2 regions of the Streptomyces sp. WMMB 714 genome follow, and region 1 is predicted to be linked to the other one. Evidence: riboswitches for the same ligand, from Rfam matches in the RefSeq annotation. Region 1 holds a riboswitch; the other holds the start of a gene.
What was found. A riboswitch is a leader RNA that binds a small molecule or an ion and turns the genes downstream of it on or off. The one in region 1 is predicted to bind glycine.
Positions count from the first base shown of each region.

Region 2: linked by a shared signal. The riboswitch ahead of gcvT (glycine cleavage system aminomethyltransferase GcvT) and the one ahead of gcvP (aminomethyl-transferring glycine dehydrogenase) in region 1 are both predicted to bind glycine.

Region 1 covers NZ_FMHJ01000014.1:195,367-198,767, reverse strand. The annotation lists gene H181DRAFT_RS23745 (DNA polymerase IV) at 1-1,012, shown strand, start outside; gene H181DRAFT_RS23740 (PRC-barrel domain-containing protein) at 1,019-1,414, opposite strand; glycine riboswitch at 1,683-1,780, shown strand; gene gcvP (aminomethyl-transferring glycine dehydrogenase) at 1,968-3,401, shown strand, end outside.
Region 2 covers NZ_FMHJ01000007.1:83,563-86,963, reverse strand. The annotation lists gene H181DRAFT_RS14585 (hypothetical protein) at 1-357, shown strand, start outside; gene H181DRAFT_RS14580 (AAA family ATPase) at 439-1,158, opposite strand; glycine riboswitch at 1,380-1,489, shown strand; gene gcvT (glycine cleavage system aminomethyltransferase GcvT) at 1,630-2,784, shown strand; gene gcvH (glycine cleavage system protein GcvH) at 2,963-3,343, shown strand.

The DNA of each region.
Region 1 (3,401 bases):
CATGATCCGCGAGGCGACGGGCCTGAGCGGCTCGGTCGGCCTTGCGGGCTCGAAGATGCTGGCCAAGATCGCCTCGGAGGAGGCCAAGCCCGACGGCCTCTACCTCATAGAGCCGGGAGCGGAGCGCGAGCTGCTGGCCCCGATGCCGGTGCGCACGCTTCCGGGGGTCGGCCCGGCCACGGCCGAGGTGCTGCGCCGGGCGGGCCTCACCACGGTGGGGGACGTGGCCGAGGCGGGGGAGGCGGAGCTGCTGAGGCTGCTGGGGAAGGCGCACGGCGCGTCGCTGTACGCGATGGCGAACGGCTGGGACGACCGGCCCGTGGTCGCCGAGCGGGACGCCAAGTCCGTCTCCGTGGAGGACACCTTCGACGTCGACCTCACCGAGCGCACCCTGGTGCAGGCCCATGTGGCCCGGCTCGCGGGCCGGTGCGTCGAGCGCCTGCAGGCCGCGGGGAGGTCCGGGCGGACCGTCGTGATCAAAGTGCGCAGCTACGACTTCTCCACGCTCACCCGTTCGGAGACGCTGCGGGGCCCCACGGACGACCCGGCAGTCGTGCGTGAGGCCGCGGCCAGGCTGATCGACACCGTGGACACCACGGCCGGGGTCCGGCTGCTCGGTGTGGGCGTGACGGGTCTCGCGGACTTCACGCAGGAGGACCTCTTCGCCCAGGCCGCAGCCGCCGCGGAGGCCGCCGAACCACCGGAAGGGGAGCCGCATGCTGCCGGCGGCGCCCCTGTGCCGTCAGCGGAGGAGGACGCGGAACCGCTCGCGGACCGGCGGTGGCTTCCCGGGCGTGACGTGTGGCATGCGGAGCACGGCTTCGGCTGGGTCCAGGGAAGCGGCGTGGGGCGTGTGACTGTGCGGTTCGAGACCCCCGATTCGGCGCCGGGGAGGGTGCGCACCTACCCCGTGGACGACCCGGACCTGCAGCCGGCGGACCCCGTTCCGCTGGCTGCGATGGCCGGGCGTGAAGGGCGGGGGAGCGGTGGTGGGGCGGGGCCGGCGGAGTGAGGCCCTTCAGCTCTCCGACCCCGCTATGCGCCCGAAGTCGCGGTCAGGCGGCGGGGAGGCCGGGTACGGCGGGCCCTCCTCCGCCGGGGCGGGTACGTCGAGCCCGTAGTGGATGTAGAGCTGCAGCTCCTGCACGGGAGAGAGGTGCCGTCCTACGCCGAGGACGGGAGTACCCCTGACGAGCGAGCGTGCGAAGGGGACCAGGAGCACGCCGTCCACGAACTCGCTCGGCCCCAGCGGGACGAGAGCCTCGCGCCGGAGGAGACCGGCGCGGACGGCGGCCCACTCCGGCTCGCCGGTGGCGTCGTCGAGATAGACCTCGCCCACCGTTCCGATCTTGCATCCGCTCGAGTCGAGCGCTCTGCGCCCGATCAGCTTCCGGGGGTCGATGTCCCTCTGCACGGGTCCTCCATGTGCTCGCGAGTGGGCGCTGTGTGACCGCGTGTGCGGTGGCCCGGTACGGCTCCGGCTCTCCGGCGGGCAGGTCCAACGGGCCCCGGTACCCGCTCGGGTGCTTGTCACGCGCGGCAGAGTGCTGGGGCTCCAGCGGCGCCGGGAGCCGGTCGCGCAAGCCGTATTACCTACCCAAAGGCACATTGCGGGGTTTGGCCACTCGAGTGCACCTCCAGTTCCCGTCAGCGGAACCGCTGGTACGCTCGAAAGCGGCTGACGACCCCGAGCGGGAGAGTCCTCCGGCGCAGGTGCCGGGGGCGCCGAAGGAGCAACTCCTCCCCGGAATCTCTCAGGCTCACGTACCGCGCGGGTGAGGTCACTCTGGAAAGCAGGGCGAGCCATGCAGTGCCTGGGCTCCCCCTCACCGACGGTGAAAGCCGGACCGGCCGCGTGCTGGGCGGGCCGGTGAAACTCTCAGGTTGAGATGACAGAGGGGGAGGCCGTCCGGGCACCCGTGTCGTGGTGTCCCTCGCAGGTCGCAACGACCAGGAGGCCCCCGCAGATGACCGCCAACCGCATCCCCCTCACCGATCTCGAGCGCGGCACTCCTTTCGAACGGCGCCACATCGGTCCCGACTCCGGCGCGCGGGCGAAGATGCTCGCCCAGGTCGGCTACGGCTCCCTCGACGAGCTCACGTCCGCCGCCGTCCCCGAGGTGATCAAGAGCCACGGGGAACTGGACCTGCTGCCGGCGCAGAGCGAGGCCGAGGTGCTCGCGGAGCTGCGCAGCCTCGCAGGGCGCAACCGCGTCCTGCCGTCGATGATCGGCCTGGGCTACTACGGAACCTTCACGCCGCCGGTCGTCGTGCGGAACATCCTGGAGAATCCCGCGTGGTACACGGCGTACACGCCCTACCAGCCGGAGATCTCGCAGGGCCGACTCGAAGCCCTCCTCAACTTCCAGACGATGGTCGCCGACCTGACGGGGCTCCCCACCTCCGGAGCGTCGCTGCTGGACGAACCGACCGCGGCGGCGGAAGCCATGGCGCTCTCCCGCAGGGTCGGCAAGGTCAAGCAGGGCGTCTTCCTCGTCGATGCGGACTGCCTGCCGCAGACCATCGCCGTCGTGCGTACGCGGGCCGAACCCACGGGCGTCAAGGTGGTCGTCGCGGACCTCAGCGACGGGATCCCGGCCGACGTCGCCGAACAGGGCGTCTTCGGTGTGCTGTTGCAGTACCCCGGGGCGTCCGGCGCCGTACGCGACCACCGTGCCGTGATCGACCGGGCGCACGAACTGGGCGCGATCGTGACCGTCGCCGCCGACCTTCTCGCGCTCACGCTGCTGACCTCGCCGGGCGAGCTCGGCGCGGACATCGCCGTGGGCTCCAGCCAGCGTTTCGGCGTGCCCATGGGCTTCGGCGGACCGCACGCCGGCTACATGTCGGTGCGGGACAAGTTCGCGCGGAGCCTGCCCGGCCGTCTGGTGGGCGTGTCCAAGGACGCGGACGGCGACCAGGCCTACCGTCTCGCGCTGCAGACCCGTGAGCAGCACATCCGCCGCGAGAAGGCCACCAGCAACATCTGCACCGCGCAGGTGCTGCTCGCCGTGATGGCCGGCATGTACGCCGTCCACCACGGCCCGGAGGGGCTTGCCGGGATCGCCCGCCGCACGCACCGCTACGCGACGATCCTCGCGGACGGGCTCCGCGCGGGCGGCGTCGAGGTCGTCCACGGAAGCTACTTCGACACCGTCACCGCCCGGGTCCCCGGGCGGGCGGCGCAGATCGTGGCCCGCGCCCTCGAAGCCGGGGTGAACCTGCGGGAGGTCGACGCGGACCACGTCGGCATGTCCTGCGACGAGACGACGGGGCGGGCCCAACTCGCGGCGGTGTGGTCGGCGTTCGGCGTCGAGGCGGACGTCGAGGAGCTGGACTCCCGCGCGGAGGACGTCCTCCCCGCGGAGCTGCTGCGCACCGACGACTACCTGACGCACCCG
Region 2 (3,401 bases), on a different contig from region 1:
CTGGAGGACGTCCAGGAGACGCCGGACGGACGGCTCTCCCAGGAGGACGCCGACGAGCACGGGCAGGACATCCGGGAAGAGCTGTCGGAGCTGCGCGACCGGAGCGGGGACCGCGAGTACGCGGCCCTCGACGCGCTGGAGGGGCGCGCCGAGGCGCTGCTGGACAGCTCGCGGGACGGTGACACGCGGCGCAGCCGCGCGGAGGCCCGCCGCCTGGCACGGGAGACGGTGCGGCTGCTCGCCACGGCTCCCGGCGGACGGGCCGGCGCGTACGAGGACGCGGAGCGGGACCGCCCGGACGGCGGGGACGGCGTGCGGCAGTGGACGGGGAGGCTGCTCTCCTCGCTGCTGGGCTGAGGAGGATGCGCCCGGCCGCCCCGTCGTTCCCGGCGGACGGCGGGGCGGCCGGGCGCATCGTTCACGAGTCCCGGCCCCGGCTCATTGCTTGACGGGGCCGCACCCCTGCCGCTCGGCGTGCTGGTCGAAGGCCACTCCGCGCAGCGCCGCGGCGGCTTCCCGGTCCAGCAGCACCACGGACGCGCATCCGCGCGGCAGGCGCCCGGTCTCGGCGTCGGCGAGGAGTTGCCGCACGGCCCTGCGGTGCCGGAGGAAGGCGTAGTCGGAGACGCGCCGCCCCCGCTGCTCCTGACCGGCCAGGGCGGCCGACGGCGGTACGTCGAGAAGGACGAGGTGCATCGCCCGCCCGCGCCTGCGCGAGTCCCTCCCCAGCCAGTTGCGCACCCAGCTCTGGCTTCCGCAGTCGTGCACGATGACGCTCGCGCCCGAGGCCAGCGCGGCGCGCAGCCCCGCGTAGTGCGTGAGCCGGACCAGCGGCCGGTAGACGGCGTAGGGGAGCCAGCGGGGCAGCAGGGCCGACCAGCGCTCCCGTGCGTCCTGGGAGTCGATGCGGCGGACCGTGTCCGCCACGGCCACGACGCGGCGGATCAGCGTCGACTTCCCGCTCCCGGGGAGTCCGGAGACCACCACCCTGTCGCCGGTGGGGAAGCGCAGCGTCCGTCTCGACGAAGTGCCGCGCAGATCGTGCCGGACGACCGGCGTGGACGCTTTCGTGGCGGAGGCGGCCCGCCCCTGCCGGGAGCCGGCTTGGGAGTATCCCCAGCCCGTCACCGTCGCGTACGTACTGCGCAGGCTGCCCACCTGATCGCCCTCCCCGAATAACGCCGCCGTACAGCGGCTCGCTCCGAGAGTGTCAAGAAACGGTAATGCGCATCAAGGCGGCGATTACCCCCCTGCGGGCGGCCGTTGGCCGTGCGCGGCCGGACCCTGCCCGCTCCCCCGCTGTTCTGCCCGCTGTCCGCACCGTCGACGCGTCTTCCGTGCCGTGCCATGATGTGCGGGCCAACTGCATACCGGCCGTTTGAATCCACGCGGGAGAGTTCCCGGCCGCGCGCAGCGCGCGGGCCCGCCGGGGCGCCGAAGGAGCAAGTCCTCCCTTGAATCTCTCAGGCACCGATACCGCGCAGGACGAGGCAGATCTGAAAAGCGGGCCGCCGCCGTGCGGCTCCACCCAAGGTGCAAGCCACCCCTTCTCAGGGCTCGTGGCGAACCTCTCAGGTTCCGATGACAGATGGGGAGGACATCCGCGTCACCGAGTCACGGGAGCCTGACATGAGCGACACCAGCGAGACCGCCGCGGGCGGCCGCCCCCGCACCACCGCCCTGGACGCCACTCACCGTGCGCTCGGCGCGACGATGACCGACTTCGCGGGCTGGGACATGCCGCTGCGGTACGGCAGCGAGCGCGACGAGCACGTCGCCGTGCGCACCCGCGCGGGGCTGTTCGACCTCTCCCACATGGGCGAGATCGCCGTCGAGGGCGCGCAGGCGGGCGAGCTGCTGGACTACGCCCTGGTGGGCAACCTCTCGGCGCTGAAGGCGGGCCGCGCCCGCTACACGATGATCTGCGACGGTCAGGGCGGCATCCTCGACGACCTGATCGTCTACCGCACGGGCGAGCAGCGGTACATGGTCGTGGCGAACGCCGCCAACTCCCAGGTCGTGCTGGACGCGTTGCACGAGCGCAGCACGGGCTTCGACGCGACGGTCCGCGACGACCGGGACGCCTACGCGCTGATCGCCGTGCAGGGCCCGGAGGCCGCCGGCATCCTCAAGGCGCTCACCGACGCCGACCTGGACGGCCTGAAGTACTACGCGGGCCTGCCGGGCACCGTCGCCGGGCGCGAGGCGCTCATCGCCCGTACCGGCTACACCGGTGAGGACGGCTTCGAGCTGTTCGTATCGCCCGCCGACGCCGTCGCGGTCTGGGAGGCGCTCACCGAGGCGGGCGCCCCGGTGGGGCTGGTGCCCTGCGGGCTGAGCTGCCGTGACACGCTCCGCCTGGAGGCCGGCATGCCGCTGTACGGGCACGAACTGTCCACGGCGACAACGCCGTTCGACGCGGGGCTCGGCCGCATCGTGAAGTTCGAGAAGACCACCAACGACGGCTCCTTCGTGGGCCGTGAGCCCCTGGAGGCCGCCGCCGCGCGTGCCGAGCAGGCGCCCCCGCGGAAGCTTGTCGGCCTCGTCGCGGAAGGCCGCCGGGTGCCGCGCGCCGGATACACCGTGGTCTCCGCCGCGGACGGCTCGGTCATCGGCGAGGTGACCTCCGGGGCTCCCTCGCCGACTCTCGGCAAGCCGATCGCCATCGCCTACGTCGACGCGGCACACGCCGAGCCCGGCACGGAGGGCGTCGCGGTGGACATCCGCGGCAAGCACGAGCCGTACGAGGTCGTGGCGCTCCCCTTCTACAAGCGGCAGCGCTGAAGCCCAGGCGGGCCGGGGTCGCCGATCCCACAGTGCCGGGTGTCGTGGCCGCGGCGCCGCCTGGGAAGGATCACCTCCGTGCCCGGCCGCCCCGGGTCCGCAGGTCCGGGCGTGCGGCGCCCGTCCCACTGGCCAAGACCGTTTTCCTCGTCCCCCTCACATCCAGGAGAATCGCACCATGAGCAACCCCCAGCAGCTGCGTTACAGCAAGGAGCACGAGTGGCTGTCGGCCGCCGAGGACGGCGTCTCGACGGTCGGCATCACCGCGCACGCCGCGGACGCCCTCGGCGACGTCGTCTTCGTCCAGCTCCCGGAGGCGGGCGAGTCCGTCACCGCGGGCGAACCCTGCGGTGAGCTGGAGTCGACGAAGTCGGTGAGCGATCTGTACGCACCGGTCTCCGGCGAGATCACCGAGATCAACCAGGACGTCGTCGACGACCCGGCCCTCGTCAACTCCGCACCCTTCGAGGGCGGCTGGCTGTTCAAGGTACGGCTCTCGGACGAGCCGGAAGGGCTGCTCTCCGCCGAGGAGTACACCGCCTTCGCCTCCGGCAGCTGACCGCGCGCCGCGCCCGCCCCATCCGCCCGAGTCCCCGCCCACTGCCCGCCACAGTGCC